3 regions of the Bacillus sp. EB V-12 genome follow, and region 1 is predicted to be linked to each of the others. Evidence: predicted binding sites of a transcription regulator. Region 1 holds the regulator's gene; each other region holds the start of a gene.

Region 1 (12,509 bases):
AGATAGTTACGGTTATGAACTTGTTCAGCAAATTTCTAATAAATTTTTAATATCGGAAGGATCAGTATACCCTTTATTACGTCGTTTGACGAAAGAAGGGTATTTTCAAACGTATTTAAAGGAATCTACGGAAGGGCCACCTCGTAAATATTATCAATTAACAGAGCAAGGGGAGACGCAATTTCATTTGTTAGTAACAGAATGGCGTGATTTTGCGAAAGGGGTACAAGAAATTATTGAAGGGGTGGAATGGGATGAGTAAAGAAGGGTTTCTTAAAGAATTATCAAGTTATCTTAGAAAGTTACCAGAGGAAGAGAGGCAAGATATTTTATTGGATTATGAAGAGCACTTTCAGTTTGGACTAGAAGAGGGGAAAACTGAATCGGAAATAATACAGGGCCTTGGTTCTCCGAAAGTAATCGCGAAAGAATTACTTGCGATGTATCGCTTCGATGAAATGAAAAAAAATCCATCGACTTCAAATGTGACAAGAGCTGTTATGGCAGCGATTGGACTTAGTTTGTTTAATTTTATTATTGTGTTAGGCCCGTTAGTCGCAATTATTGCTTTTATATTTTCTTTTTGGATCGGTGGTATTGCTAGTGTAGTAACACCACTTTTCGTTATTGGAAAAGTATTTATGGGTACTTTTATATGGTTGGATCTTTTCGTTAGTATAACGTTTGTTGGAGTAGGTTTATTGTTATGTATTATCGCTTTTTATAGTACAAAGTGGTTTAAGAGATTGTGTGTACGATATGTAATATGGAACTTCAAAATGATAAAAGGAGAGTAAATGATGAAAAAACTATTTTTAATCGCTATCGCTTGTATCGTTATTGGAGTAATAGGAATTTCCCAAACATATGAAAAAGCAGTACAAACTGCTGAAAAAGGCGATAAAGAAAATGTAATTAAAAACAAAACATTAAAAAATATAGAAGTTAAGTTAGATGCCGGGGATATTATTGTTCAAAAATCTCCTGACTCTTCTTTTTATGTAAAGCAATCGGGAGATGTACGTAAACAAGAGATTCGTATCGCAGAAGATGGTGACACATTAAAAATTATTGGGGAAAGAGAAAAAGGTGCTTCATTTGATTTTTCTTTTTACGATTTTAGGTTTCAAACGTCTAAATTGACTCTACTTGTGCCCGAACGCTCTTACCAAGATGTAAAAGTAAATTCATCTGCTGGACAAATCGAAATGAGTGATGTGAAAAGTGATAGCGTAAGTGTTAGAACACTTGCTGGAGAAGTAGAGTTGAAACAAGTAACGGCTAAGAATGTGGAGGGATCGACAAAAGCTGGTGAGGTGAACTTTAAGAAGGTATTAGGGAAAGTGACCGCAAAAACAACAAGTGGGGAAATAAATATTCAAGATCATGATTCTAAATATAATCTAGAAGCAAGTTCAACTGCGGGAGATATAGATATTACTTTATCGGAAAAACCACAAGATGCGGTAATTACTGGGCAAAGTGCTGCGGGAGATGTAACGATTTTTAATGAAGAAAATAAAAATGTAACAATTGGAAATGGTAGTAAAAAGATTAGCGGTAAAACGGCTGCGGGAGATGTGACGATTGAAACTCGTTAATAAGAAATAGAATGCATGGAAATCTATCAAAATACAAAAAGAAGATAATTACCGTATATAAATAAGGTAATTATCTTCTTTTTGTTATTTTTAATGTAAATCACGATATACGCCAATTACTTTCCCGATAACTGACACTTGTTTTAAAATGATAGGTTCTAATGAAGAGTTTTCTGGTTGTAGACGGAAATGGTCTTTTTCTTTATAGAAACGTTTAACTGTTGCTTCGTTATCCTCTGTTAAAGCGACTACAATTTCACCATTATATGCAGACTGCTGTTGGCGAACAACAACTAAATCTCCATCGAAAATACCAGCTTCAATCATACTATCTCCAGAAATACGTAACATGAACACTTGGTCTGCTCCAGCAACAATACTAGCTGGAAGTGGGAAATGTTCTTCTACGCTTTCGACCGCTGTAATTGGTAAACCAGCAGTGACTTTTCCGACAATTGGAACTTGAATAACAGATTGTGTTTCCGTATCCATTCGGTCTTCACCTAAAATTTCAATGGCACGTGGTTTTGTTGGATCGCGTCGAATGTATCCTTTTTCTTCTAATCGTGATAAATGTCCGTGCACTGTAGAACTAGAAGCGAGGCCGACTGCTTGACCAATTTCACGTACGGAAGGTGGATATCCTTTTTCTTGTACTTTTAGCTTAATAAAGTCGAGAATGTCTTGCTGGCGTTTCGTTAACTTTTCCATGTTTTCTAACACCTCGTTTTCTTTCATTTTTCTTATTAATAAGTATAACATGTGAAAAAACATTCTACAAACATAAGTTCGAACAAATGGCGGATTTATGTTACACTATAGGGAAATAATAGGGAGAAAGAGGGGTTCAAAATGAATGCAATTATTTATGCACGTGTGAGTACAACGAAAGAAGCGCAAGAAACATCATTATTACGTCAAAAAGATGAATTATTGCATTTAGCTGAGCGCTATCAAATGAATGTTACTAAGGTGATTGAAGAGCAGGCTAGTGGATATACAATTGAACGTGACGGTATATTAGAGGTGTTGGATACAATTCGAGACGAACAAATTGATGTGTTACTTATACAAGATGAAACGCGTCTTGGTAGAGGAAATGCGAAGATCGCGTTAATGCATTGTTTACATAAAGAAGGCATAAAAGTATATACGCATACACATAATGGTGAATTACAATTGTCGGATTCTGATTCAATGGTATTAGATATTATTGGTATTGTTGAAGAATATCAAAGAAAGATTCATAATTTGAAAATTAAACGAGGTATGCAACGTGCAGTAGAAAAAGGTTATCGTCCAGAAAAAAATTTAAAAAATCGTCATTTAAGTGTAGGAAGAGAGAAAAAAGAAGTGCCAATTGAGGAAATTGTACGTTTGCGAAAAAGTGAACTCACGTTTGAAGAAATTGCAGCAACATTACGTGGATTTGGTCATAATGTTTCAAAGGCGACTGTACATCGTAGATATGTAGAGTATACGAAGCAATTACTTGATAAAGAAGAGTAACTATTGTATGATAATAATCAGTTTTGATTAGAAGGGGGATTCGAGATGATTAATCACGAACTCGTTGAACGCATTAACTTCTTAGCGAAAAAAGCAAAAGCTGAAGGTTTAACTGAAGAAGAGCAACGTGAGCGTCAATCGCTACGTGAACAATATTTAAAAGGATTTCGTCAAAATATGTTAAACGAACTTAAAGGTATTAAAGTTGTTAACGAAGAAGGTACAGATGTTACACCGACGAAATTAAAAGCTTTAAAAAAGCAAGATAATGCAAGATTAAATTAAAAGATGGGCGAAGCCCATCTTTTTTATATGTAAAAATCGTTATTTAATAACTTTCCAGTTGTTATTAACTGTTGCTTCTATCGTTTTATGTTCCAATATATAATTAGCGATAAGTTCAGACATATCTGTGGGGATATCTTTTACTACCGGTTTGTTTTGAAACATAAAGAAATTTCCCCCGCCACTTGCACGATAATTATTCATTACAACGTCATATTCTTCATTCATATTAAGAGGAGCACTGTTATGCTGTAAAGATTCTACTCTTTCACCAATTGGTTTTGAAATGTTTAATACGTATGAAATCCCTTCCCACATATCATAATTATAATGTTGTGGCTTTGGTTCTATGTAGGTAGGACTTACGGTGATGGATCCATCTGTTTTTAATGTGAAATAAGAAGCAGAGAGTTCAAGAGCATTTTTTATGTCCGCTCCAGTTAGTCTAATTACTTTTAATGTGTTCGGATAAATATAATTAGAAACGATGTCACGCATTGTTACATGTTCCGGGAAACCTGGAGATGTATTATGGAACAAACTTGTACAAGAAATTGATACATTAGCTATATCCATCTGTATTTTATTTATGAATTCGATAAAAGGATGATCATGCAAACGAGTTTGCATAGCATCTGAAATTTGCATATCCCCCTGAATGATTCCAATAGGTTGATCAAGCCACTTTTGTGTTTTCTCTTCGTAATCGGCTACCAATGAAAGTACATCTTGGTCAGCCTCAACTCCTTGTACAGATAATAATTCAGAAGAACTCTCTTTTTTAACCCATTTATGTTTTGTTTTTTCGAATGTTATTTTTACTTTTCCAACTGAGTTTCCATTACATCCGGTCTGTAAAATTGTTACACCGTTAGCCATTGTGTGAGCAATTTCCCGGTGCTGGTGGCCTGTTAATAAAATATCTATGTCTTCAATTTCATGGCACATTGCATATCCTTGGTTTTCTCCTGTTAAAACTTCAGTCGGTACCCCGGTTTGTAAATCTCGTTCAACTCCCCCGTGATACGCTACGACTAGTAAATCTGGTTTCTCATGTTTGCGAATGTAAGAAACCCACTTTTTCGTTGTTTCTAATGCATCTTCAAATTGTAAGTCTTTAATGTGATGGGGTTGTTCCCAATTGGTAATGTAGTGCGTTGTCACCCCTAAAATAGCAATTTTTATATTGGATTCAATCTGTTTGATTATATAAGGTTTTCCGAAATAAGGCTTCTTTATGTTTTTATCTAAAATGTTTGCTGATAGGTACGGGAAGTTCGCAGTAGTCACAGCGTTATTTAATATACCCATCCCGTAATTAAACTCATGATTGCCGATAATTGCAGCGTCATACTGTAAGTAATTCGCTAATAAGGACATTGGGTTTTTTTTGTTTTTTTCGTATGTAACATAATGATAAGTAAATGGTGTTCCTTGAATAAAGTCGCCATTATCAATTAAAAGAACGTTTGTATTTTGGGAACGTTCTTTTTTTATAAGAGTAGAAATTTTAGCTAAACCAAGTTCTGCTGGGGAGTTATCTTGGTAGTGAATAGGATAAACAGTGCCATGTATATCGCTTGTTAATAAGATGTTTAAAGTTACAGTTTGATTTTGTTCCAATATGACTCACCTTTTCTATTGTTATCTTCCAATTCATCATATCAAATATGTGAAGAGAATTTTAATGTGAGTGTATAGAATGTGTAAAGATTCTGTAAATAATCAATTATTTGTAAAAATATGTGATATATTTCTTCATGTTTATGAAAGGTTATTTTATAACAATGAAAAATGGAGGCATTAATATGTTGAAAAAAGTTTTTGCAATGAGCACAACAGTTGTACTAGCAGCGGGATTATTAAGTGGCTGTGGAACGAAGGAATCAAGTGCAAGTAAAAATGAAGATACGAAAAAAGGGTATGTACCGAAGACTTTAAATGTTCAATTTGTTCCTTCTCAAAATGCAGATACGTTAGAGGCGAAGGCAAAACCGCTTGAGAAGCTATTAAGTGATAAGTTAAATATTCCAGTAAAAGTTAGTATTTCAACGAACTACAATACAATTGTAGAAGCGATGGCATCTAAACAAGTAGATGTAGGATTTTTACCGCCAACAGCGTACGTATTAGCACATGAAAAGAAGGCTGCAAATGTAATTTTACAAGCACAACGTTTTGGAGTAGAGGATGAAACAGGAGCTCCTACAAAAGATTTAGTAGATTATTATAAATCTGAGTTTGTTGTTAAAAAAGACTCTAATATAAATAGTGTAAAAGATTTAAAAGGTAAAAAGATTGGTTATCAAGATGTAACATCATCAGCAGGGTATGTATGGCCTGCAGCTGTTCTATTAAAAGAGGGAATTGATCCGTTAAAAGATGTGAAACCTGTTACATTAAAAGGTCACGATCAGTCGCTTATTGCTCTTTTAAATGGTGACGTAGATGCAGCTGTTGTATTCCAAGATGCTCGTAATATTGTAAAAAAAGATTATCCGAATATATTCGAGCAAACGAAAATAGTGAAATTTACGGAGAAAATTCCAAACGATACGATTTCGGTACGTTCTGATTTAGATGAAGAGTGGAGCAAGAAATTACAGGATGCTTTCATTGAAATTGGAAAAAATGAGGAAGGTCACAAAATCATTAAAGAAGTATATTCACATGAAGGATATGTTAAATCTGATGATAGTAAATTTGACATCGTTCGTGAATATGGGAAGAAAGTAAAAACGCAATAATACATATGGAAATGGCAGCTAGCTGAAAGGGAATGTTTTCAGTTAGTTTGCCGTTTTGAATACATAGAAGGTAGGTAAGATGTGTGATAGAATTTCGAAATGTCTCCAAAGTGTATCCAAATGGTACAAAAGGATTGAATAATATAAACTTGAAAATTCAAAAAGGTGAGTTTGTTGTAATGGTAGGGCTGTCCGGAGCTGGAAAGTCTACACTTCTAAAATCGGTAAATCGTCTTCATGAGATTACAGAAGGCGAAATCATGATTGAATGTGAGTCTATTACTGCTGCAAAAGGAAAAGATTTACGACGTATGCGCCGGGATATTGGTATGATCTTTCAAAGTTTTAACCTTGTAAAGCGATCAACAGTATTGAAGAATGTATTAGCTGGCCGTGTTGGATATCATTCGACATTGCGTACAACGTTAGGTTTGTTTCCGAAAGAGGATGTGGAGCTCGCATTTCAAGCGTTAAAAAGAGTGAATATTTTAGAAAAAGCATATGCACGTGCTGATGAATTATCAGGAGGACAACAACAACGTGTATCGATAGCTAGAGCATTGGCGCAAGAAGCAAAAATCATATTGGCAGATGAACCTGTTGCGTCGTTAGATCCGCTAACAACAAAGCAAGTATTAGATGATTTAAAGAAAATTAATGAAGATTTTGGAATTACAACAATTGTAAACTTACATTCTATTGCTTTAGCTAGGCAATATGCGACGCGTATTATTGGATTACATGCAGGCGAAATTGTTTTTGATGGTTTAGTAGAAGCAGCAACGGATGAAAAGTTTGCTGAAATTTATGGTGACGTAGCACAGAAAAGTGAATTGTTAGAGGTGGCAGTTAAATGAATGATGTGACGATATATTCGAAGTCGATACCGAAGCCGCCGAGTAAGTTAAAACATATGTTAACGTTTATTCTATTCATTTTACTGTTGTGGGGAAGTAGTATACAGGTCGACGCATCATTTTCAAAGCTAGTAGTTGGTTTTCCTAATATAATGGATTTGTTAAAAGAAATGGTGCCGCCAGATTGGAGTTATTTTCAAGTTATTACAACAGCAATGTTAGATACAATACGTATGGCGATTATTGGGACGACTTTAGGAGCGATTTTAGCTATTCCACTTGCACTGTTTGCGGCAAGTAATGTGTTTACTAGTACATTTTTATACAGTCCAGCTCGATTGATTTTAAATTTTATTCGAACGATACCAGATTTATTATTAGCGGCAATTTTCGTAGCTATTTTTGGAATAGGACCACTTCCGGGTATTTTAGCTCTTACTTTTTTCTCAATTGGGCTCGTGGCGAAATTGTTGTATGAATCAATTGAATCAATTGACCCTGGCCCACTAGAAGCGATGACAGCTGTAGGGGCTAATAAGGTGCAATGGATTGTTTATGGAGTCATTCCACAAGTAAAAGCACACTTTGTTTCCTATGTACTATATACATTTGAGGTGAATGTACGGGCAGCGGCTGTCCTAGGTTTAGTAGGAGCAGGTGGTATTGGACTATATTATGATCGTACACTTGGATTTTTACAATATCAACAAACTGCATCTATTATCATCTATACTCTTGTTGTTGTATTGGTAATTGATTATGTAAGTACATTGTTGCGGGAGAAATTATAATGAGTAAAACGACGATAATCGTACCAAAACCGAAGAAACCGAGTGTGTATCGCTCGTTTATTTTTATAGCACTTACATTTGTTTATATATGGGCTTTTTCAGGAGTACCGCTAGAGGGAATAAAGGAAACGGCGGGAGAAATTACAAAAGCAATTATGACAGGGATATTGAGTCCAGACTGGTCGTATGTATCTTTGCCAGATGGTGAAGATTTATTACATGGATTAATTGATACGTTGGCAATTGCGATATTAGGTACATTTATTTCTGCATTTTTATCTGTTCCGTTTGCCTTTTGGGCGGCAACGAATATGAGTAGTGGAAAATTAACTTCAGGATCTGGGAAAATTGTACTTAGTTTTGTTCGTACGTTTCCTGAATTAGTTATGGCTCTTTTATTTATAAAAGCTGTTGGTCCAGGCTCTTTTGCAGGAGTATTAGCCTTAGGATTGCATTCTATTGGAATGTTAGGAAAACTATATTCAGAAGGAATTGAAAACATAGATAAAGGACCGACGGAAGCGTTACTAGCAACAGGAGCAAATCGTTTTCAAATACTTTGGTATGCGGTGTTACCGCAAGTGTTACCAGATTTTCTATCGTATACGTTATACAGATTTGAAATTAATGTACGATCCGCTGCAATTTTAGGGGTTATTGGAGCAGGAGGGATTGGTACACCTTTAATTTTTGCGCTGAGTTCACGGAATTGGTCTCGTGTTGGTATTATTTTATTAGGTATTATTTTAATGGTAATTATAATTGATTTGATTTCAAGCTCGATTCGGAAACGGATTGTTTAACTTATTTGAAAAGCATCGAAGTTAGATGCTTTTTTATGTTTTTAAAAACTTATTTAAAAAAGTAAGTATAGAAGGAATTTGTATAAATATACAGATAATTACCTTTCTTTTTAAAATAAAAATAATGAAAAAGTATGTCATATTGAATGCCCATACATTCCCGGAAACATTGATTTTTTTATAAAAAATCAAAAAAATATCAACATATTTGTCGATACATGTTGTATAATCTTGCGTGGGAAGCTATCATATAAATGTATAAAACGTTTACTAATATAAGCGAAGGGAAGAATAGCATGTCACATTCAATCGAACAACTTTCTATCAACACGATTCGCACATTATCCATCGATGCGATTGAAAAAGCAAACTCTGGTCACCCAGGAATGCCAATGGGTGCAGCACCAATGGCTTATACATTATGGACTCAATTTATGAAACACAATCCAAATAACCCAACGTGGTTTAACCGTGATCGTTTCGTATTATCTGCAGGTCATGGTTCAATGTTATTATACAGTCTACTTCACCTATCTGGTTATGATGTAACAATGGATGACTTAAAGAACTTCCGTCAATGGGGAAGCAAAACTCCAGGACATCCTGAGTACGGTCATACAGCTGGTGTAGATGCAACGACTGGTCCACTTGGACAAGGTATTGCAACTGCTGTAGGTATGGCAATGGCTGAAAGACATTTAGCTGCTAAATATAACCGTGATGCGTATAATGTAGTAGATCATTATACATACGCTATTTGTGGTGATGGAGATTTAATGGAGGGCGTTTCTGCTGAAGCATCTTCATTAGCTGCTCATTTACAATTAGGTCGTCTTGTTGTGCTTTACGATTCAAACGATATTTCATTAGATGGCGATTTAAATCGTTCATTCTCTGAAAGTGTAGAAGATCGTTACAAAGCATACGGATGGCAAGTAATCCGTGTTGAGGATGGAAACGATATTGAAGCAATCGCGAAAGCAATTGAAGAAGCGAAAGCTGACGAAAAACGCCCAACGCTAATTGAAGTAAGAACGACAATTGGTTTCGGTTCTCCAAACAAATCAGGAAAATCAGCTTCACATGGTTCTCCACTTGGTGTAGAAGAAACAAAATTAACGAAAGAAGCATATGCTTGGACTGCTGAGCGAGACTTCCACGTAGCAGAAGAAGTATATGACAACTTCCGTAAAACAGTACAAGATGTTGGTGAAACTGCGCAAGCTGAGTGGAACACGATGCTAGGTGAATATGCACAAGCATACCCAGAATTAGCAAACGAATTCCAAGCAGCAATGAACGGTCAACTTCCAGAAGGTTGGGAGCAAAACTTACCGACTTATGAATTAGGATCAAAAGCAGCAACTCGTAATTCTTCTGGTGCTGTAATTAATGCAATTGCAGAGTCTGTACCATCATTCTTCGGTGGATCTGCTGACCTTGCTGGTTCTAACAAAACATACATGAATAACGAAAAAGACTTTACAAGAGATGATTACAGCGGTAAAAACATTTGGTACGGTGTACGTGAGTTCGCAATGGGTGCAGCAATGAACGGTATTGCACTACATGGTGGTTTAAAAACTTACGGTGGTACGTTCTTCGTATTCTCTGATTACTTACGTCCAGCAATTCGCCTTGCAGCATTAATGCAATTGCCAGTAACGTATGTATTCACACATGACAGTATCGCTGTTGGTGAAGATGGTCCAACACATGAACCAATCGAGCAATTAGCAGCGCTTCGTGCAATGCCAAACGTTTCTGTTATTCGTCCTGCTGATGGTAACGAATCTGTTGCAGCTTGGAGACTAGCTTTAGAATCTACAAATAAACCAACTGCTTTAGTATTAACTCGTCAAGACCTTCCAACATTAGAAGGTGCAAAAGATGATACGTATGAAAAAGTAGCAAAAGGTGCATATGTAGTTTCTGCAAGCAAGAAAGAAACGGCTGATGTAATCTTACTTGCAACTGGATCTGAAGTAAGCCTAGCTGTTGAAGCTCAAAAAGCATTAGCAGTAGACGGCGTTGACGCAGCTGTTGTCAGCATGCCATCTATGGATCGCTTCGAAGCTCAAACTGCAGAGTACAAAGAATCTGTATTACCAAAAGCAGTAACAAAACGTTTCGCAATCGAAATGGGTGCTACATTCGGATGGCACCGTTACGTAGGTCTTGAAGGAGATGTGTTAGGTATCGATACATTCGGTGCTTCTGCTCCTGGTGAGAAGATTATGGAAGAGTATGGATTTACTGTAGAGAACGTTGTTCGTAAAGTAAAAGAAATGCTTTAATGATTTCAGAAAAATCTCTCCGGCATGGAGAGGTTTTTCTATGTAAATGAGTTTTTTCGACAGAAAAAGTTTTTTATCTCTCCGCAGTCAGACAATCATTGCAAATTTTCTTATATATAATGAAGAGAAAAGGTTGTCCAGATTGGGAGTGGAAAAATGAAAACGTATGAATTGTATTTAATTCAAGAGGATATTGCGAAAGCTTATTTTGGTCGTGAATATTTGTTTTTTGATTTATTTGCTCGATTTTCAGAATCTGGGTCCCTTTCGGAGAAAAAAGTGTTATATAAGCAAATGATGTATATAACGATGCCATTGCAAGTAATGAAAATTCATCATAAATTAGAACAAGCTTTGCGCGTTCTTGGTAAATATGATAGAACACATCATACACATACACTTTATACGGGAGCGGAGTACGGCGAAATAATGGTGAAACCGCACTATATTCGTATGAATACCTCTGGAAATGTCTCTATGGAAACGACGTTCTTTGAGGTGTTAAGAAAGTGTGAATTAACATTTTTAGCTATGGATTATGAAAATACAAAGTACGGATGGCTGAATCCTCTAAAACAAGTACGAACATATGTGTAAAAAATGTCGAATTGTATCTTGTCTTATTGAAAAGGTTTTAGTACACTGTAAGGTAGACAACATGAAGGAGGAAAATATATGCCAATTTGGTTAGGTATTCTAGTGGGCGTAGTAGCACTAGTAGCAGGCGTGGCGTTAGGATTTTTCATTGCCCGCAAATACATGATGAATTACTTACAAAAAAATCCACCAATTAACGAACAAATGTTAAAAATGATGATGATGCAAATGGGACAAAAACCTTCCCAAAAGAAAATCAATCAAATGATGAGCGCAATGAACAAGCAACAAATGAAATAAGCGCTAAAAGACACTCGCTAAGAGTGTCTTTCTTTTTGTTAGTTATAGTTTTTAAAACTTTTAAAAATTCTGTATTTTTGGTAAACTGAAAACATCGCTCATTTTAAGGGAGGAGGAAAAAAATGAAAGTGTTTATGAATTTAGCATGGTTTTTTAAACAAGAAAAACGAGCGTACATAACTGGAATTATTTTATTGTTTGGCGTTGCACTTTTAGAACTTGTAGCACCAAAAGTAATTGGAATCGTTGTAGATGAAATTAATGATGGAACATTGACGACCGATAAGTTACTAAAATGGGTTGTACTATTAGTAATTGTAGGTATTACGATGTACATATTACGTTACATATGGCGTATTATGATTTTCGGGTCTTCATTAAAATTAGCTCGCCAATTACGAAAAAATTTGTATGAACATTTTACAAAGATGAGTCCATCTTTCTATCAGTCAAATCGAACAGGTGATTTAATGGCACATGCGACCAATGATATTCAAGCGATCCAGCAAACTGCTGGAGCAGGTGTTTTGACGCTTGTTGACTCATTAGCTGTCGGAGGATGTGTACTCGTAGCGATGGGTTTTACAATTAGTTGGAAGTTAACATTATTAAGTTTAATTCCAATGCCGATTGTAGCTATTTCGACAAATTATTATGGAACTTTATTACATAAAAGGTTTCATAAAGCACAGCAATCGTTTTCGGAAATCAATGATAAAGTG
Region 2 (8,528 bases), on a different contig from region 1:
AAGGGGAAATCAAATGATGGAAATTAAACAAATGTTAGTACCGCAAAGTAGATACGATGTCTTATGCCCGTATGAGATGAATCCAACCGAGATTACATTCCATAATACGTATAACGATGCCCCAGCTATAAATGAGCGAAATAATGTTGCTAACAATAGCACCGGAACATCATTTCATATCGCTGTGGATGATAAAGAAGCTATTCAATTAATTCCATTCGATCGTAACGCTTGGCATGCTGGTGATGGTGCCAATGGAAGAGGGAATCGTCATAGTATTGGAGTGGAAATTTGCTATTCTATGTCCGGTGGAGAAAGATATCGTAAAGCTGAATTGAATGCAGTTGAAGTTATTGCTCAATTAATGATTCAATTTGATATACCAATTAGTAAAGTTAAAACTCACCAAGAGAGAAATGGGAAGTACTGTCCACATCGAATGTTAGATGAAGGTCGAGTTCAGTGGTTTAAATCACAATTAACACAAGCCAGCCAAAAAGAAGACGAAGGAGTGGAGATTATAGTGAATAGATTTAATAAAGTTGTTACGTATGAATTTGGGACAGCGTTAGTACCTACTGTTGTGCAAATGATGGATGCATTAGGATATGAATCTCGTATTATTTCTGTAGGTAATAAACAAGGTTTGGTTCGATTTGAGACAGATTACCGTCAAGGAAATGAACTAGATCGAGCAACAGCATGGTTAGATGCTAAAGGACTTAAATATTTCTATACAAAAGAATAGTTTGATTAACAAAAATAGGAGCCGTCTAAAGTGCCCCCCAATTGTTAGACTGTGTCTAACAATTGGGGTACTTTATTATGGAGGGCTTTACATTTTATTAAATAAATTGGTTTATGTTTTTTTGACTAGTGTCGTTATACTTTAATAGATGTTCATATATTTTTTCTTCAAATAGAGGTGCAAGGATTTTTGGAACAGATAATCTTGAAATTGTAGGTTGAGAATTTCCAAATCTAATCTTATTACCTGAGGCATCAAAGTAATATTGTGTAACGCCTGTGTTTCTAAAGGTATCAAAAGATAGCTTGTTTTTTGCATTAGGATTATGGAATACGAATAAGCCGTCTGCCAAAACTTCCGGAGATTGTGAATTAACAATCATTATCTTGTAAGGCACATCATTATCAGTAAAATCTCTATATAGATTGTATATGTTATTCTCTGCACAAGTAGCTATACCATTTGATGAATTATTTGAGGCCACTGTAGCGGTTAATTTTCCAATTGTGGTTGTAGTTGAAAAAATTATCGCTGAGATATTGGAATACTTCTCATCTAAGAAAATACCTAAAGGTAATTCGCTATTAGTTCCATTTTTAGTTATAGTTTCTTTAAATACAAAATCATTATCATTAGGATTGAAGAACTGTCCGTATAGAAAGGCTATCATCCCATAAATATAATCACTTACATATTTAACACGAGCATAAGAACCTAATGCAATAACGAATGGGTTTTCTGGAGTAACCCATTCACATTGTGTATACTTTTCTTCATATAAGCTATGTTTTCCAAGGATTGAGTTTGAATAACGAGCAATTATCTCATTCATTTCATATTCAAAATTAGATTGTTCATTTGGCGGTTCGAACAAAGCAGGTATCTGAGATACATGATGAATATGTTCTAATTCATAACCTTGTTTCGGATTAGCTGTGGTAGCTTCTACAAGAATATTTGGATTGTCTTTTAGAATAAAGTCGGGTCTATTATAGCTAAAGTCTATTTCATATCCTATATCTTTCAACACTGTGTAAAGATATATTTCCCATAAGGTTGAATGGAAAGAGGTTTGGAATTCTTTTACTATTTTATTGTCCCTATCTTCGAAACCTTCAAACCATTTCTCTAATTGTTTTTTTTGATTTATAAGGGAAGGGGTGTCTCTTAATGTCAAAAATTTTGGGTGTAGTTTTTGTTTTCGTTTTAGTTTAAGTTCTTCAAAAAGGCTTGGGCTCATAACATTCATCACTCTCAATATTATTATAGATAAATACATTATAAATGGATTGTTTGTAAATTTCACGAAATATCGACTAAAATGATATTTCTAGTAAATATTTACTAATTCATCAAACCTAAACTCCGTATTCAAGCCAAAAGCATCTGTACAATACACAGTTTGCGTCATTGGTTCAATATGCAACACATTTATGTATATATCGTGAACCATTCCGTCACGATAGTATGAGATGAGTATTTCCTTTTTATTTTGTAGTGACTGCACAAGTCCGATTTGCAGTTGTTCTTTCATATCCTCAGTAACAATTGGTTTCGGTACTTTATTTAAGTCGTTCAGTATTTCTCTAATCCCTTCGAGTTGTTCTGGTAATGAGGCAAACGGCTGCCATTTTATCATGCCTCTCCCACGTAATTTTGGTGTTCCCCAGTTATGTTTTTCCATGATGATCCCTCGATTCGTATAATTTATGTTCATTATACACGAACAAATGTTCTTTTTGAAGTTTGAAAAATCACCAAATTAATTTTGGTAGGGCTTTCTACAATCTCAATTGTTGGTTATCTTAGGTAAAAGAAAAATGATCATACAGAATTATAAACATTTCATTAATCCGGTGAATACCTCTAAAAACATAAAATCGCCTCCTATAATATAAGAGGCGATTTTATGTCTATTTGAAATTTAAGATTCCACTATTACGTTCAGTTGGTATCCAAGTGTAATGTCATTTTCGATAGCTGAACAAATAATATCATCGTTAATTCCAAGATTCTTGCAAAAATAGTAGTAGAGGATAACGTGTAATCTTTCATTTACGAAATAAAAGTCAGTTTCTTTAAAGTAGAAGTTTGGACGATCACCGTAATGAGTATAGTAATCTCGAGTAATTGTTATGTTACGCGCGAACGTTTTTATTTCCGGTAACTTACGTGAGAAGGTCATATCTTTAATACGAGGATGCAAGTCTTTAAACATGTCTCTAATTCGTCTTTCAAAGCCAAAATGATGTGCGTAATTAAGCACACTTGTCAATTTTGTTTTGAAATCATTAAATGTTTGAGCATCAATGCTTCCTTGTTGTATAGCATTTAACATTTGTTCTTTAATTGGTAGGTATACTTCATCAGGTACAAATTGTCCCGAGACCGTATTAGTATCTCTATGGAAGCTTTCTAAGGCTTTTGTGTAATTTAAAAACTTTGATTCCCTGTCAATAGCTTTCTCATAGAAATTTCTAAGGTAAATCTTTCTAGAGGAATAAGATGAATCAGTAAACCAATTATTCAGGATAGACTCCAAATTGTTTTGAATTTTTTTGTATGGTATATGCAACTTATACTCCCTAATCCTTTGTTCTTCAAACATCTTTTGAGGTAGTATCAAAATACTGAATTTTTCCCGACCTGTAGGATCATAGGTTTCATTCGATGTATGACCTGTTGCTACAATTTTTTTTGGATAAATAGCCTGATTTGTCATCACCGTGAGAAAATCTTGTAGTTCATGAATTATGTCTATATACCAATCTAAATCCATAAACGTGTCTGGAGTTATTTTTAAACTGGCCTGTTGTTTAAAAGTATGTGATTTGTATAGATCTCTTGAAGTAGTGAGTTTATAAGATGATTCTATACTAGTAGATTTTTCTTGTATGTAAACTTTAAAAGTAGAAGGGAACGTATAACCGATAGCTGTTAGTCCGCTTTCAGTTTTGGGTATCGGTGAAAATGGATGCTCTTGTAACCATTCTTCTAACGACGAATAGTTCACTGATACTGAATGAAACTTAATATCTTTTTTAGAACTAAAGTGTTTTCCAGCTATTAACTGATTAAATTTGAGTACCAGGGTTATCGCGTTAAAAGTTGAGCAAGAATCTAAAACCCCGTCACACAAAGTAATAAGCTCTCCATCTTCAGTAACTCCATGCAATATAGGATAGTGGTTATCTATAAATGATGGATCATTTCCAGGATCTTTAGGGTTATCTAGTAACTTTAAGGTGATACCGTCTGAAGAATATTTTATACTACCTGCGATACGGTGCTCATACTCAGGAATCCACCACGTTCCAGTTAATTCAAATTCGTCATAAAATGTTTTTTCCATAATGTCTGTATTCATTATTTAAACCCCTTGTATTATAATTTATTTCCACTCTACTAAAGTACGTTTCTTACAACTTCCACAATCAAAATAGCCATTTCTTTTTGTAATTCTTTGTTTGTGATTACAGTTAGGGCACTGGATTTCTTGTTTTTCAAATGCTGCATATATAAGGCCAAATGAAAAAAGAAACAGTGGGACAGCGAAAAATAACCCGACTATTGTGATACCTAAAATAACAGAAAAAATGATACCAAAAATGCCGAAAACCAATGAAGTTTTGCGGCCAAATTTTTCTTTTGCGGAACTCTTTTTTTGATCCACTTCAATGATAAATGTATTACCGTCTGCCGTTGTTTTTGTCTCCATATTGTCCTCCTTTATTACTTTTAAATAAGTATATCAGAGTATTCGGAAATGTATCTACAAATAAAAACAGTACATTTATTTTATGTACTGTACAACGTCCTCAATACTGTAGGTTTTATCAATGTTATTTTCCGCAGCTAATTGATTTAAAGCATCTAAGATTGACTTTAATGTATCAAAACGTACAAGACCAACCTCACCATTAACTAGATTACTAATAGTGGCTGGACGAACTTTTGATTCCACTGCCAATTTATTTTTGGTAATCCCGATTTCCTCCATCGTTTCTCCTAAAGTGAATACCATAGAACTCATGGTAATACCTCCGTTCATTCCGGTCATTTATTACCTTCCATTTTACACAATTTACATATCAAAGTAAAACTTTTTTCGGAAGACTATTGACGTATGACTCCTAGAGTTATATATTGATACTAATAAAGTTTTACTTCTGGAGTCATACTTTTGTATGGATATGAAGGGTGGAACAGTATAGATGCAAAAAATAAGCGATTACTTCGGTTTAGAAACAAAATCTGATTGTATTTGGTTTTATGGTTTTTATACTGTAGCTTCGGTTTTATTCCTTATCAATATGCTTATAGCTCATGTGCTATAGGCTCTTTCTTTAACTGAATATCGGACAACCTCCAGCCTCGTGAATACCCTCATTAGAAAAAACAGATATACACGAGGTCTAGTTTCCTATTGTCTTTTTTAGGTAACTAAGAGGAGAATCCACACGAGGAATGACCTAACACTCGTTAAACTTGAACAGGTTAGCTAAGCCAACGTCAGAAAGTTAAGCGTCCTAACGAATAACGTTTCCTTGTTTGCGTTGTTAGGAGTCTAGGCGAGTACGGCCATTAACGGTACGGCGGTTGCTTGGCGTGTTACGGCACGGATAGCAGCTGATAATGAAAGAATTATAGGTTACGAGTAATGAAGGATACGCCAGTAGTGCATTTCCTTTCCTGGTTCTTTCTGCAGATAGGACAAGCTTTATCTGTAAAAAGTTAGCTGTGTAAGAGATTACAGCGTTTAAACAGGGTGTTACTATACGGATTCCTTAACCCGATAGACCATGATTGACAGAACGTCTACTTTACGACGCTTTTTATTTTTGAAGCGTTGTAAGGTAGTCATTCTCTGCCCTAGCCGTTGTCCTGTACCCTCATCCCATGATTGTATGCCGAACACAAAAGTCAAGTTTAAAAATAAAGATAAAAACTTATTAAGGCTGGAGGGGGAGGAATTACTCCTCGATGGTCCAGATCTCCTCGATTGGTTTACCGAGTTCTTTGCAAATTAGATAGGCCGTATCAAAACGAGGTTTAGTACGATTACGAACAATTGCACTAAGAGTAGAATCGTCAACTCCAATACGTTTTGCAAAATCACTCTGCTTAATATCAAGCTCTGCAAAGATTACTTTGAGTTTACATTTAAACTTCATATACGTTCACCTCAAGGATTTACTTTCTATATACAAAAATAAACTCCTTCATAAATAGTACAAGCTAGAAAGAAAAAAATTGGTGTGGACGTGCAAAAATGATTCTCCAGGTCATATACCTATATCAAGACCACTTGGTATTCCTCGTGGAAATAAGGACATCAAGAAGGGAAAGGTGAGGAACAATGAGACCTGGATATAAGTATTTAAATCACATGCAACTGTATCCACCCCAAATACTTTACAACATGTACGCAGATGCAAATGACTATGCTGAAGTACGATGTTTGTACAATCACATTGCAAATCACAGTATGTTACAAAATCCAAACTACGTCGATATCGTTGACTTATTAGGAGAAGAAGAGCCTTATGGTCCGTATAACGAAATAGGGATTCAAAAAAGGATTGATGCATACTTAGAGGACTGTAAACAGTGGAGGGATGAGCGATGAGGTGGCAATATGATTACTTGAATGACACGCCGTATCTGTATCCTTCTAAAGAGCTGAGAAGTATGTATAAAGAGTCCAGGGGTAAAGGTGAAGTGAACTCTATTCTAAAACATATGGAAAGACACGAGGTATCTAACAACAAAGAGTACCGCGGTTACTACAGCTTATCTAACGATATTATGGAAGATCTATACGGAGAAGAGGAAGAAATTCTTGAATGGGATGAAATGGTTAATCAGTATCAACCGATTCTCACGTCAAAAGGATTACAACTAAAAAGAAAGAGGGATTCGATATGACACTTGCTGGGGAAGTTGTAGTAATTTGGACAGCGACAGGATTGTCTGTAGTGGCGATGAAGGCAGCTGAGAAAATGGGGATGAGTGTTCCACATTGGCTTCCACGTATGACGATGTATACAACTCTTACCGGCTCGTTTTTGTATCTTCTACGTTATGTGCTAATGGTGTTTCTTTGAAGGAATGGAACCTAGAATCATGGGACATTTTGTTATATAAGAAAAACAACTTGTATGTAAATCTTCCAGTAAAGAGCAACTATATCCTTTAAGGATATATAAGGAGTGAACCCCTATGCTTGAATTGTTATTAATACCTGCAGTTTCGCTCGGGTACGCTTTACTAAATGATAGTTTAAAAGGTAAAGAGGATGATAGAAAGAAGATACAAGTATTCTTTGAAGTAAGTGGGATTGCAATTAGGAAGGATGAAAAATTACATTATCCGGTTTTTCTCGAAAGAAAAGAAGATGATCGTAGTACGACTTATGTATATAAACTTCCGTTAGGGATGCCATCTAAATTAATACAAAAGGTTGAGGATGTTGTAAGTGAAGGATTAAATAAGCCTGTACGTATCAAATACGATAACTACAAGATAATGATTCGGGTATTCAGTAAACGTATCCCAAAAAAGTGGTGTTGGAATGAAGGGCTAGTAAAAAAAGGTGAATGGCAAGTACCGATGGGGCAAAGCCTAGAGAAGCTAATCTATCACGACTTTGATAAAACTCCTCATATGGTACTAGGCGGTCTCACACGAATGGGGAAAACCGTATTTATGAAGGTACTACTTACGACTTTGATTGAAGCGAATCCCGAAAATGCCCACGTATATTTAATCGATTTAAAAGAAAAGGGACTGGAATTTAGCGAGTTCAGTAGTTTAAAACAAGTAGTGGAAGTGGCTGATTCTGTAGAAAAAGCACATCACGTATTAAAACAAATTATGAGTAAAATCGAAGAACGCGGGAAATTCATGAAGAATAATGGTTATAAGAATATAGTTGAAACAAAGGAAAAAGACCGGTATTTCGTTATTGTTGACGAAGGGGCTGTACTTGCTCCAGCAAAAGGATTACCACGTCCAGTTAATAAAATTCGGGAAGAGTGTCAGTATATGCTTAGTTATATAGCGACTGTATCGGGCGGCTTAGGATTTCGTTTGATTTTAGCCACACAGTATCCTACAGTCACATCAATTCCATCAGTAGTAAAGCAGATGTCTGATGCGAAGTTAGGTTTTCGGCTACCAACATATAAGGCATCTGAGGTTGTTCTTGATGAATCGGGACTAGAAACATTGCCGTCCTTACCTGGTAGAGCGATTTATAAAACTGATCGACTAACTGAGCTGCAGGTACCGTTTATTAGCGATGAAATGATGTGGGAACATCTAAAACAATACGAGGTGAAAAAAGATGAACATCCAGACACATATCAAAATAAACCGTCAGATGACGATTCTGACCTCGATTAGAAAACTGAAATTCGCAACACGTAGGCATCTAATGGCGGTGCACGATATGGGAGGGATTCGTAACGCGAACCGTATTTTAAAAGACCTCAGTCCTTATGTAAATAACGCAGTGTATCAAAAAGAATACGTGTATTACTTAAATAAAAAGGGCCGTGAACTGTTCGACGATACAGAGAAGATTGTACCAAATAGTCGACTAGCACACAGCTTAATGAGAAATGAAGCGTGGCTCTACCTGTTTTGTCCCGACGACTGGCAGATAGAAACACCTATACGTTATAAAGTAGATGATAAAAAGAAGACAATTATTCCTGATGTGAAGTTCAGGGATGAAGAAGGTACACTAAATGCTGTAGAGATAGATCGTACGCAA
Region 3 (12,509 bases), on a different contig from region 1:
TTAATTTGTAGGGGCTTCAACCTTCTTCAGATAATAAACAGAATAATAAGTAACATGCTTGTAAAAACGCATTGTTAGTAAGTTTACTAGTTTTCTTATAGAACAAGAAAGACGGAATACATAAAAGATCGTATCATTATGTTTTTTCTTTACCATATAGAAATTATATATTGAACATAGATTTGTGTAGGGAATGCTAATACACTGAAAAGAATAGCATAAAGGCGATTACACTATATAAAAACAAAATCAATCCTAAGATGAGTAGTATTGGATGCAACTTGAACATATTTGACCTCCTTGAGTATATAAAGAATTTTAATATATTGTTGGTCAATTTAGAAGGGGGACGGTTACATAAAAAAAGAGCATACATAAAAAGTACGCTCCAAAGAAAGATAGGTTTTATGAGTGGATAATCTCCATACGATAATATATGTTCTTTTCATAAAAACGTGTAAAAAATCAATGAATTATCAATGGAATATCATAACATGAGTAATTTTAGTCTAGGAATGCAGTTATTTTCTTTCTCGGTTATTTTAGGTAATAAAGTTGTGAAAATCGTGCATTATGCGGACTAACAACGGGATAGCGATCGTACTTCCGTTACATATTTCTTAAAGTCTGGGTATTGCGTGATAGTTTGACATTTAGGGGTGCATAGTTGATTAATTATAGACACATTTGTAATTACTTCGTTACAAGGACCGAAAAATGTAATTTTTAGCTTTGAATTTGGTGGGATTTTGAACACGATAGGTTTTTTTTCCATGAAATCAGCTCTTAATATTGAGTATTATAATTTAATGGATATAGAGTCGTATTAGTATAATATGAAATTTCAGTGGATTTGCTTATAATAAAGAATTTTATAGTAGTAAAAGTGCTTAAAGATGTAAAGGGGAAATTGAGAATGGAAAATAAAATGTTTAATTAATATAATCAATAAATACGCAAACGGTTAATATAACTAATGCATTTTTTTGTTTGTTACATATTATGTTAGTAAGAATGGTATAAGGGGGTAGTATAAAATAGTGGAAGAAAATGTACAAGCTCAGCTTTCGCCACCGTGGATCACATATTTTAATGAATTAAAAAATTCAATAGGTGCTGATCCAACTGTTACAGTTGGGCCGCTTATTCCTGTTGGTGGTAATTATATTATTTTAGTGCATGCGTTAAGCAACGAAAAAGCGAGAGCATTAGCAACGCTTTTAAAATCTTTTGTACAATTTGGGAATGTAAGTGTGACAGTTATTGTAACGAATAATGAGAATGAAATTGTAAATCCATTTCCTTGTCCACTAGATGCATTTGAAATAGCTCATTTATTTCAAGTAGCACTAGAAAATAATCCTTATTTTGAACAAGTTGTGGTACAGCCTCAGTTCCCTGGCGGACCGAATGTTGTTTTTCCGGTTTTCGCTGCGGAAGTCATTCAGTTTTTCAATGACGATATTTCTAACTTATGTCAAACGTTTACAGGTGTTGCGGCCAATGTGTTTCGTGATGTAATGAATGATGAGGTTTGTGGTATCCCAATTCTATTTTCCACAAGTTGTGTTATGAGCAGTGAAAACTCACAATTACAAAATACAGATTTAGCACCAAAGTTGTTTTATTAAACTGTAAAAAGACATTTTCAGTAATAGAAAATGTCTTTTTTATGCACCAATAGTGTTCAGGTTGGAAAATTGCAATTTAATAGGAGTAAACTTCAATTAATTAAAATTTTTCTAAATCTCAAATTTCATGTAGAGGTAGTAATTTTGACTTAAGAATATATAGAAAATGAGGGATGAAATTTTTTAGTTGAAAGGAAATCGATACTGAAAGTTATAATTTAATAATACAGGAGATTTTTTTAATATCTGTAAAAATGATTGATAGGACGAGATTACATAATAAATGAATAGTAGGGTATATTTCGAATGTTTTATGTGGCATACATGTTAAAGTTGATAGAAATATTTCTGAAAGAGAATATATTTTGAAAAACAGTAAAGATTCTTTTTATTTATATTATAGATAGCTAGTTTTAGAGAGAGGAGGCTTACAATAAAACAAGCTATGAATAAGACATTCAAAAGGAGCTGGAATGTATGGGGTATATTGTAGATATTTCAAAATGGAATGGAACTATTAATTGGGATATTGCAGCATCTCAGCTAGATTTAGTGATTGCTAGAGTTCAAGATGGCTCTAATACGGTGGATTTTATGTATCAAAATTATGTTAGTGAAATGAAAAAGCATAGTATCCCATTCGGTAATTATGCTTTTTGCCGTTTTATATCTATTGCTGATGCAAAGAAAGAGGCACAAGATTTTTGGAATCGTGGTGATCAATCTGCTAAGTTTTGGGTAGCGGACATAGAAGTTCAAACGATGGTAGATATGCAAGGCGGGACACAGGCATTTATTGATGAATTACGCCGTTTAGGTGCGGAAAAAGTAGGATTATACGTAGGGCATCACACGTATTTATCATTTGGAGCATGTAATATTGAAGCTGATTTCGTATGGATCCCTCGTTATGGAGGGAATAAGCCAGCATATCCATGCGATATGTGGCAATATACGGATTCAGGGAATGTTCCTGGGATTGGGAAATGTGATCTGAATCGATTAGTAGGAAATAAGTCACTTTCTTGGTTTATAGATTCCAACAAAGCAAATCAATCTAACATAGTGTATACACAGCAACCGAATGGCATTGGTATTGCAGTTTCGAAATATCCTGATGGATACGGAATAAATTTATATGAAACTCCCATGACCCCTCAATTTACAGGTGCACTCACTCAGAAAATTCCATATTTAATCTTAACAGGTTATTGGGGAGGCGGTGAGCAAGATATGATTTGTTTAGAGAACGATAAGCAGTGGGCATATTTAAAACATTTTAATGTGAAATGGTTTTATGCAACTTCGAAATATCCTGTCGGTTACGGAGTAAATTATTATGAAGAGCCTGAATGTATGAATTATAAAGGGAATATAGATGGATCGACATCTTTTCGAGTGTGGGGTAGAGTGGGAAATGCGGTAGATATCGGGCAGAATAGTTGGATACCTGAAAAACATGTAATTATTAAGTAACTATAGCGGCAGTATTGTTTTTAAGGAGTATGTAAAGAGTCTTCTTACTATACATAATAGTAAGAAGACTCTTTACGTTTAAAAATGAAAATACATGATACATAGTCTACTCATATGAAATGAATTACATGTAGAAAACACACTGTTTTCACAATGACTGTGTATAGTTAATTTGTATAATGATAAAAGTGAGGTATTTGAATTGAAAAAGAAAAAAATATTTATTGGAACAATTATTTCATGCGTGATGCTAGCATTATCTGCATGTGGTTCCTCAGACAACGTAGTAACATCAAAAGTAGGGAATGTTACAGAGAAAGAATTAAGTAAAGAATTACGACAACAATATGGAGAAAGTACTTTATATCAAATGATGTTAAGTAAGGCATTGTTAGATAAATATAAAGTTTCAGATGAGGAAGCAAAAAAGAAAGTAGAAGAAGCAAAAGATAAAATGGGTGAGAACTTTAAATCGACTTTAGAACAACTTGGATTGAAAAACGAAGATGAATTAAAAGAAAAAATGAAGCCAGAAATTGCATTTGAGAAAGCGATTAAAGCAACAGTTACAGATAAAGATGTGAAAAATAACTATAAACCAGAAATGAAAGTAAGTCACATTTTAGTGAAAGATGAAAAAACGGCTAAAGAAATAAAGGAGAAAGTAAATAATGGTGAAGATTTTGCTGCCTTAGCAAAACAGTATTCAGAGGATACTGGTTCAAAGGAACAGGGCGGGGAAATATCTGGTTTTGCTCCTGGGCAAACAGTGAAAGAATTTGAGGAAGCTGCGTATAAATTAGATGCAGGCCAAGTAAGTGATCCGGTTAAAACAACTTACGGTTACCATATTATTAAAGTGACGGATAAAAAAGAATTGAAGCCATTTGATGAAGTAAAGGATAAAATTCGTAAAGATATAGAACAACAAAGACTACAAGATACGACAGGTAAATGGAAACAACAAGTAGTCAATGATTTATTGAAAGATGCTGATATTAAAGTGAATAATAAAGAATTTAAAGATACATTTAAATTTCTAGAAAAGAAATAATGACTGTAATCATAATTAGAAAAGGGAACTCATATAGAGTTCCCTTTTCTAATTAGTGTGTGAGTTATAAATAGATAGTAAGACAATACAATATTACATTTAAATATTAAGAATTACAATGGGAAATTATGGTTTATAATTATTTCAACGAAAGTGGATATTTTACGGTTTTCATTATGCAAGTTTATTACATATATTTACTCTTTAATAATGAATATCGAACATAATTTAAAAAATAATACATATAATGTTTTTGAATAAATATTTAACATGGATAATTAGTAAAAAGCTGAGCATTCGATTGGAAAGGATGTTCTTTTTGTTGTGAAAATTTTAGGATAAAGAATGAATCGTTTTAAACGCATCATTTACCACATCAATAAATTAAGGTGGGGAGAATATATGAAAGTAATCTTTCAAGGAGAGGGCGGAGCGAAAATTTTTGAGTCATATGATGAAAATATAAGTGATTTATTAGTTATATTAAAAGAAACGAAAGGGATTAAAATTGGGATGGTTGAGTATAAAGTGTTAAAGTACGAACTTAATTATTTTCGTCATCCGAAAAAAGCGGATACAGAGAGAGAGTTACATATAATAGTACAACCTAAGTATATGTAATAAAATATAATAATAAAAATCACTGATTCAGTTTTGTAAAGTTCCATAGAGTATGTAAGAAAAGAGAGTGTTGTAAATGCTCTCTTTTCTTATGCTTTGTGAGTTCGTTCATCATAGTATATGTTTTCAGTTATAGATGGTTAATAAACGATAAAAATTTAAAACTTTTTCGTTTAGGCAGGGATTTTATATTTGAGTAAATAAATATACTATGAAGTATTTTTTATACGAATATTGAAGGAGTATAAAATGAGTTTAGCAAGTTACACAGGCTGTAATGTAGAAATTCCGTTAACGGATCCAGATTCTAATGATGTAATTGTTTTTGGACCGTGTTTTTCAGATGAAAGTATGCTTGAAATTGTACAAGATTATCAATTCCAAACAAATTACACATATGAGGTTTCAACTAATTGGGGAATTGAACTTGTCGAGTGGCAAAATGTAAAGGAAAAAAAAGAAGCGAAAGAAAAACTTTTAACTTTATGCAAGATTATGGAAAGTTATTTGGAAGATGGAGACTATTTCGAATTATTTAGTTGTTGGGTTGGTGATGAAGATAAGGAACGAGTAGGGGAATTGAACTTAAAAATAAATCATTTTAATATAGATGAATTATGTATTCCAGAAAGAACATTAGTTAGGATAGAAAAATAAGCTTTGAATATTTTTTAGAAAAAGGCGATTTCACTTTGTGTGAAGTCGCCTTTTAGTTTTTATATGCATTTTATATAAGAAATGAAAAGTTTATTTGATAAAGGAAAAAATATGGAGATAAATAAAATTATGTTTTTTGTTAAGAAATAATAAGTATAGCTCTTCTCAAAGGAACGTAAGTTCGTGTATAATAAGAACGAATGTTCTTTTGAGAGGTAACCTAATTATAGTTTAGAAGTAAATTCGAGTTTAGTAAGTATTAAAAATAACTAAGTGATAGCATGAATAAATAAATGTATAAATGATCAAGGAGATAAAAAATGAACGATGTAAAGATACAAAAAGAAGAAAGAGAGTGGGTTCCGTTTACAGTAATGTCCGAACAACTTTTAAATATGAGAAAGATTATTGGAGAGAAATTAAAAGTACAAAAACCGCTTTTAACAAATGAAGCAAAAGAGAGGATTTCTGATAAATTATTAACGTCATTACTGTCTGAGAAAGAAATATTGGTAACATATTTTGAAGATGGTTACATATTAACAAGCTACATGACTGTTGTACATATCAATCCGGTAAAACAAATTGTAATTTGTACAGACGCCTTTTATAAAACTTACGTATTTAACGCTATGGATATTATTGAAATAATGTAAAAGAAGCTGAATATTTAAATGGCAGCTTTTTTTATTTCTGATTTATGAGACAAATAATATAAGAAAAAGCAGCTAGCTTTGTGCTAGCTGCTGAGCCCCAGGGAAAGGGAGAAAAAGATAGGGTACTCCAAAATCGATAAGAGCTGTCAAACAGCCTGATTATAGTATAGACAAATTAAAATTTTCTATACAAAAAGTTGAACATAAGATTAGGCTGTACCCACTTGGTTTTGATCTGCAAGGTCAGAATCAAATGTATTGGTCGCGCTAACACCGCTAAAAGTATTAACAACAAAACCAACGTTTGATGCGCCGGAACCATTATAAGCTTTCGTATTTTCTTTCGGAGAAACGTTGTAGAAATCACCTAAGTTAAATGATCCATTACTATTTTGTACAACTAAATTTCCTACAACTGATGGCATAATTTTCACCTGCTTTATAATAAGTTGTTAACATTACTATATGGAGTTATAGTCCAGATGGTTCATATAATAAAAATTGTGGAATAGTAAAACGTTTGGAGCATGGATTTCAATAAAAGTGTGTTAAAATTAATATAATAAAGTTGAGTAATTTTTTAAAAAAATTTGTATAATCGATATATATGAAAATAAAGGAGGCAAAATGTAATGAAAGATATTATGAAAAAAGTTGATTTAACAGATGCCAAATCAAGTAATCTTGTTGCACTAATTTATAGTAATGAAGTTATATTAGTTGAAGACGCATTTTGTCCAAATGAAATAAAATTAAAGTTTAATGAAATTGCAATTTTATCTGCAATTAAAACAGCTCATATTGCGAAAGTGTCTATTAGGAAAGAACTTGAAGCGCTTTTTCATGATACGGGTGTTATATTAGTGAAACAAAATGTTGATTATGGTAGTAGCCAATCTATTACCATGCATTTTGAGCAATTTAAAAAGTTGCAAGATGAGATTGAACATTTAAATAAAAGTATGTAATAAAGCAGCTAAATAAAGGTTCTATCATAAAGGTGGAATGTGTTGTGTTGAAAAAGTGGTTTAAAAATTATTTGGGTGAATCGCATTGTAAACATAAATATGTTTTTATTAAGATGCAGGATAATGAGGATTTTAAAAAAGGTACATTAGGTGTAGTTTATATTTACCAGTGTGAGAAATGTGGAAAAGAGAAGTTGAAATGTAAAAACAATAATGAAATAAACAATGAATTTTTAGATATATAGCAAAAAGTAACCATGATGGTTACTTTTTTGGTTTATGTATACAATATCAAAACCATTACTAAAGTATGAGTTGAGTTGATACTATAGTAAATCGCTGAATAAAAATGAAGAGAGTAAGATATAGGAAAGGAGGATGAGAGAAATGAAGCGAAAAGAAATTAGTAAATCTGTAATTATTACAGGCGTGACACAAGGGCTAGGGCGTGCGATGGTTGATCGATTTCATGAATTAGGGTGGAACATATATGGTTGTGGACGTTCAAAAGATAAAATTGAAGAACTAAAAAAACAGTACAGTAAAATACATGATTTCCAAGTAATTGATGTTTCAGATTCTCAGCAAGTTAACAATTGGGCAAATTATATACTTAATACACATACAGCTCCCGATATGATAATAAATAATGCATCGATTGTAAATCAAAATGCACAACTTTGGAAAATTACGGCTCAAGAATTCGAAAATGTAATGAATGTAAACGTGAATGGTGTAGTAAATGTAATAAGAGCATTTGTTCCAGCGATGGTAGCTAGGAAAGAAGGAATTATCATTAATATGAGTTCTAGTTGGGGGAGAGAAGGTGAGGCTGAGCTTGCGCCATATTGTGCCTCGAAATTTGCTATTGAAGGTATCACTAAATCTATGGCCCTGGAATTACCCCATGGCATGGCTGTAGTTGCTTTAGATCCTGGAGGGAGTATTAGTACTCCAATGCTGAAGTCATGTGCGCCACAATATATAAATGAATCGCCTACACCTGAAACTTGGTCACATAAAGCAATTGAATATATATTGAATATAACAATAGATAAAAATGGAGATTCATTGACATGCCCAGCATGCATATAAAAAGCACCTTTAAGGTGCTTTTATATTAGTAGCACATTATATCATTCACAAAATTACATCTAAAAAATAAAATAAAAGATTAAGGGTGAGATTTGTTTGTTTTGAAAGCTTTAGAAAATATTTAAATAGGTGATAAAAATGAATCCAAGCAGTTTAAAAGTGACAGGGGCATGGTTTCAAGTGGGAGGGAATCTTACAGCTGCTATTGGAACGACAAGAGGATTTATTGGAGAAGAGAAAGTTGAATCGGATCTTGTTATTGTAGGAAGCTCATTACAAGCCCTCGGATATATATTACAAATCATTGCGAGCAATTATGATGATGGGGAAGAAAAAAGAGAAAATCAAAATATAGGCTTAGAGAATCAAAGTAAATTACTTGATCAAATAGGAATTGAGTTATTAGCATTAGGCAATATATCAAATGTAATAGGAACATATTTTAATATAAATGAACAATTGAAAGAAAATGATTATCTTATCATTACAGGGAACAGTTTACAATCGATCGGTGCTTTTTTAGGAGTAGAAGCAGCTTTGTTGGATATAAATGTATTACAGAAAATTATTATACTGGGTAACTCCATGCAAAGTTTAGGGGCTGGATTACAAGCGTATCAAGGTGTTTCAAATGTATTGAAAGATGAGAGAGAAAATGAAGATAGTATTTTTGATAAGAAGGATGAGAGAATCATTGCACTCATTGGTATTTGGATACAAGCGATAGGAACGTTAATTTCTGCAATTGGAGTAACTGCAATAGAGGAAGAAAATAGGCTAGAAAACAATAAAAAGTCTGAAATACTTATTTAAATAGAAGGAGATACATTGATTTTAGAGGTAGGTTAAGATTAAAATGGTAGTAGGTTTTTTTGCGTATATTTTGAAAAGTGATATATAAAATACAAAATAAGGAGTTTTCAAGGGATGATGTATTTATTAGCAATTCTTCTTCCACCTGTTGCTGTATTATTTTGTGGAAAACCAATTCAGGCAATCATAAATTTCATATTAACATTAATATTTTGGGTTCCAGGAGTTATACATGCAATTCTTGTAGTGCATGATAAAAAAGCTGATCGGCGTTTGAAAAAACAAATTCAAGCATATGATGAAATTAATAAGAGGAATCGAAGATAATTCATCTGCAAAATGTTTTTAAAAGAAAGGAGGAGTAACCTCCTTTCTTTTTTAGTGGGTGTTAAGTTTAGATTTTTGTGTGGCGGAAAGAATTTTTAATGTAAGTATTATGATAATAACTTTTAGATTGTGCATGTAATAGGCCAGTATAAATACTTTCTGGTACATTAAAGAAATCGTACATACCATTCTTTAATTGGATTCGCAAAATCATAGAAAAAGGATTATAACCAACAGCAACTATATTTTTTGAAATTACGGGAGATAGCTTCATCATTACGCAACTCCTCACTTTTTATTTTTAATACTTTTTTGTAGATGTTGAGGTTGTGATGTTGAAATCCTTATAATTTAAGAGGTATTATACTTATATGCAATATATTAAATGTTTGTTATACGTAATTATAAGGAAGTTCACACGAAGTACATATCGTTGTGCTATTTTTATTTCACCTTTGATTTATAAATAAGAAAATATTGACCATTTGAAAAAAAGGTATATTATTTATACGAGGTATTAAAAATTCACTTTTTACATTCTATGCTTCAAGGGGCAGCGTTATTAGGAAAAATAGAAGTGAAAATAGTTTGTATAAGAAGTATTCTAAAATTTATAATCTGTGAATTGGGAAAATATTGAATGCTCCAGGTCAATATACTTTCTTAATCAAATTTATTTTAGAAAGTGACCTCAATATTTTTAAGTAAATCAACGGGAGAATTGAAAGGCAGGAGAAAGTAACATGTCAGAAAATTATCGTTCTCGAGAGGAACGACGACAAGTTAAAAAGAAAAAACAACCAGCTTCTAAAACACAAAAGCCAAAAGGTAAAACATCATTCTTTCGCAAGTTTTTAATTACTTGTTTATTACTTGGTATTGTTGGTTTAGTGGCGGGGGTTGCTACCTTTTTCGTAATGATTAAGGATGCACCAAAACTTGAGAAAGCAAAACTTGTTAATCCGTTATCCTCAAAAATTTATGATAAAAACGGGGATTTGGTATATGAATATGGAAAAGAAAAAAGGACGAATGTTACGTATGAGCAAATACCTAAATTAGTAGAAAATGCATTTTTAGCGACAGAAGATTCACGTTTTTATGAGCATAGCGGAGTAGATTTTAAAGGTACTGCCCGTGCTGTTCTAGTAAGTCTTAAAGGGGATTATGGTTCTCAAGGTGGAAGTACGATAACACAGCAAGTTATTAAAAACTACTTCTTATCAATGGACAAAACACCAAAGCGTAAAGCGCAAGAAATATATTTAGCTTATAAGCTAGAACAACAGTATTCAAAACATGAAATATTAGAGATGTACTTAAATAAAATTAACTTAGGAAACCGTTCATACGGAATCGCAACAGCAGCACAAAACTACTATGGTAAAGAATTGAAGGACTTAACATTACCAGAAGTTGCGATGCTTGCAGGTTTACCGAAAGCACCGAATAACTATGATCCAACGAAAAAAGAAAATGTTCAAAAAGCAACAGAAAGAAGAAATGTTGTTCTAAACTTAATGAACCGACATGGATATATAACAAAACAGGAAATGGAAGAAGCATCAAAAGTTGACGTAGAAAAGGGGCTTAAGCCTGCAGCTCAACTACAAACAATGCCATACCCTGCATTTATGGATGCAGTTGTGAAAGAAGTAGAAAAAGAATTACCAGATGCTAATATCGGTTCTGACGGTTTAGAAATTTATACAACGTTAGATCCGAAAGCACAGAAACTTGCTGATAATATTTTAAATAATAATATCATTGATTATCCGAACGATAAATTCCAAGGTGCATTCACATTTATGGATACGAAAACAGGAGAAGTTCGTGCTATAGGTAGTGGCCGTGGAGAAAATAAAGCTGTATTTAAAGGGCATAATATGGCAATTGAATTAGATCGTGCAGCTGGTTCAACGATGAAGCCGATTTTCGACTACGCTCCTGCAATTGAATATTTAAAATGGGCTACGTACCATCAAATTGATGACTCTCCATTTAAGTATTCAACGGGACAAGAAGTACGAAATGCAGATAGAAGTCATATGGGTCCAATTACAATGCGTGAAGCATTAAAAATGTCGCGTAATATTCCTGCAATTAAAACTGCAAAAGAAGTAGGGATTAGTAAATCGAAAGAATTCTCTGAGAAACTAGGTATTACATTTAATACAGCACCGACAGAATCGACAGCGATTGGTACAAATGAAGTATCGCCAACTGAAATAGCGGGTGCTTATGCGGCATTTGGTAATGAAGGTAAATATACGAAACCGCATTTTGTTAAGAAAGTCGTTTATCCAGACGGTAAGTCACAAAGTTTTGGACAAAAACCAAAACAAGTTATGACAGATTCTACCGCATACATGATTACTGATATGCTTCGTTCTGTAGTTACATCAGGTACTGGTACATCGGCAAATGTAGGCTCTTTAGATGTAGCTGGTAAAACGGGTACGACAAACTATTCATCAAAGCAATTAGCTCAATATAAAATTCCAGAAAGTGCAACTCGTGATAGTTGGTTCGCTGGATATACACCGCAATATACGATGGCAGTATGGACTGGGTATATGAAAGATGGTAAAGACGAGTATATTAGTAGTAAAAATACGAAAATTGCACAGTTGATCTTTAAAGAAATGATGAGCGAAATGGCTACAGATAAATCACGCTTTAAAATGCCAAGTAGTGTTATTCAAGAAGGTAGTGAGCTACGTATAAAAGGTGAAAAACGTGATTCATCGCCAAATACTAGCGTACCGGATACAACGGAGCAACCAAAACAAGATCAACAGCAAAAAACTGAAGAAGAGAAAAAGCAAGAAGAATTAAAGAAACAAGAAGAACTGAAAAAACAAGAAGAACAAAAGAAACAAGAGGAACTTAAGAAGCAAGAAGAACAAAAGAAACTAGAAGAGCAAAAGAAACAAGAAGAACAAAATAATGGAAATGGCCAAGGAACGACACCTCCAGCAAATAACGGAGGAGGTCAAGGAAATACGACACCTCCAGCAAATAATGGAGGAGGTCAAGGAAATGCGACACCTCCAGCAAATAATGGAGGAGGTCAAGGAAATACGACACCTCCAGCAAATAATGGAGGTCAAGGAAATACGACACCTCCAGCAAATAACGGAGGAGGTCAAGGAAATACAACTCCACCAGCGACCACACAACCAGAGACTGGCGGTAATGCAGGAGAGAC

What was found. Region 1 encodes LexA, which represses DNA repair genes until DNA is damaged. Its sites were predicted from a motif close to CGAACATATGTTCG; they were not measured.
Region 2: the regulator LexA is predicted to act here: its motif matches at 2,472-2,485, upstream of ACZDYH_RS11890 (YolD-like family protein).
Region 3: the regulator LexA is predicted to act here: its motif matches at 5,610-5,623, upstream of ACZDYH_RS12845 (YolD-like family protein).

What each region holds. Positions count from the first base shown of each region.
Region 1 covers NZ_JBUXJL010000001.1:941,925-954,433, forward strand. Annotated here, with positions in the region: gene ACZDYH_RS04940 (PadR family transcriptional regulator) at 1-262, shown strand, start outside; gene ACZDYH_RS04945 (DUF1700 domain-containing protein) at 255-797, shown strand; gene ACZDYH_RS04950 (DUF4097 family beta strand repeat-containing protein) at 798-1,601, shown strand; gene lexA (transcriptional repressor LexA) at 1,692-2,312, opposite strand; gene ACZDYH_RS04960 (YneB family resolvase-like protein) at 2,454-3,110, shown strand; gene ACZDYH_RS04965 (DUF896 domain-containing protein) at 3,156-3,395, shown strand; gene ACZDYH_RS04970 (bifunctional metallophosphatase/5'-nucleotidase) at 3,435-5,018, opposite strand; gene ACZDYH_RS04975 (phosphate/phosphite/phosphonate ABC transporter substrate-binding protein) at 5,204-6,142, shown strand; gene phnC (phosphonate ABC transporter ATP-binding protein) at 6,226-6,999, shown strand; gene phnE (phosphonate ABC transporter, permease protein PhnE) at 6,996-7,790, shown strand; gene phnE (phosphonate ABC transporter, permease protein PhnE) at 7,790-8,593, shown strand; gene tkt (transketolase) at 8,890-10,890, shown strand; gene sirA (sporulation inhibitor of replication protein SirA) at 11,047-11,487, shown strand; gene ACZDYH_RS05005 (YneF family protein) at 11,566-11,787, shown strand; gene ACZDYH_RS05010 (ABC transporter ATP-binding protein) at 11,910-12,509, shown strand, end outside.
Region 2 covers NZ_JBUXJL010000003.1:76,750-85,277, reverse strand. Annotated here, with positions in the region: gene ACZDYH_RS11900 (N-acetylmuramoyl-L-alanine amidase) at 17-748, shown strand; gene ACZDYH_RS11895 (hypothetical protein) at 846-1,988, opposite strand; gene ACZDYH_RS11890 (YolD-like family protein) at 2,079-2,432, opposite strand; gene ACZDYH_RS11885 (ApeA N-terminal domain 1-containing protein) at 2,673-4,115, opposite strand; gene ACZDYH_RS11880 (hypothetical protein) at 4,140-4,466, opposite strand; gene ACZDYH_RS11875 (helix-turn-helix domain-containing protein) at 4,542-4,781, opposite strand; gene ACZDYH_RS11870 (DUF3961 domain-containing protein) at 4,963-5,085, shown strand; gene ACZDYH_RS11865 (helix-turn-helix transcriptional regulator) at 5,722-5,922, opposite strand; gene ACZDYH_RS11860 (hypothetical protein) at 6,108-6,377, shown strand; gene ACZDYH_RS11855 (hypothetical protein) at 6,374-6,676, shown strand; gene ACZDYH_RS11850 (hypothetical protein) at 6,673-6,855, shown strand; gene ACZDYH_RS11845 (FtsK/SpoIIIE domain-containing protein) at 6,971-8,155, shown strand; gene ACZDYH_RS11840 (replication-relaxation family protein) at 8,097-8,528, shown strand, end outside.
Region 3 covers NZ_JBUXJL010000003.1:253,966-266,474, reverse strand. Annotated here, with positions in the region: gene ACZDYH_RS12875 (hypothetical protein) at 581-775, opposite strand; gene ACZDYH_RS12870 (hypothetical protein) at 1,041-1,631, shown strand; gene ACZDYH_RS12865 (glycoside hydrolase family 25 protein) at 2,109-3,107, shown strand; gene ACZDYH_RS12860 (peptidylprolyl isomerase PrsA) at 3,310-4,161, shown strand; gene ACZDYH_RS12855 (hypothetical protein) at 4,564-4,782, shown strand; gene ACZDYH_RS12850 (KH domain-containing protein) at 5,032-5,439, shown strand; gene ACZDYH_RS12845 (YolD-like family protein) at 5,760-6,095, shown strand; gene gerPF (spore germination protein GerPF) at 6,305-6,520, opposite strand; gene ACZDYH_RS12835 (hypothetical protein) at 6,728-7,063, shown strand; gene ACZDYH_RS12830 (hypothetical protein) at 7,108-7,308, shown strand; gene ACZDYH_RS12825 (SDR family oxidoreductase) at 7,451-8,158, shown strand; gene ACZDYH_RS12820 (DUF6944 family repetitive protein) at 8,297-8,971, shown strand; gene ACZDYH_RS12815 (YqaE/Pmp3 family membrane protein) at 9,086-9,298, shown strand; gene ACZDYH_RS12810 (KTSC domain-containing protein) at 9,366-9,575, opposite strand; gene ACZDYH_RS12805 (transglycosylase domain-containing protein) at 10,042-12,509, shown strand, end outside.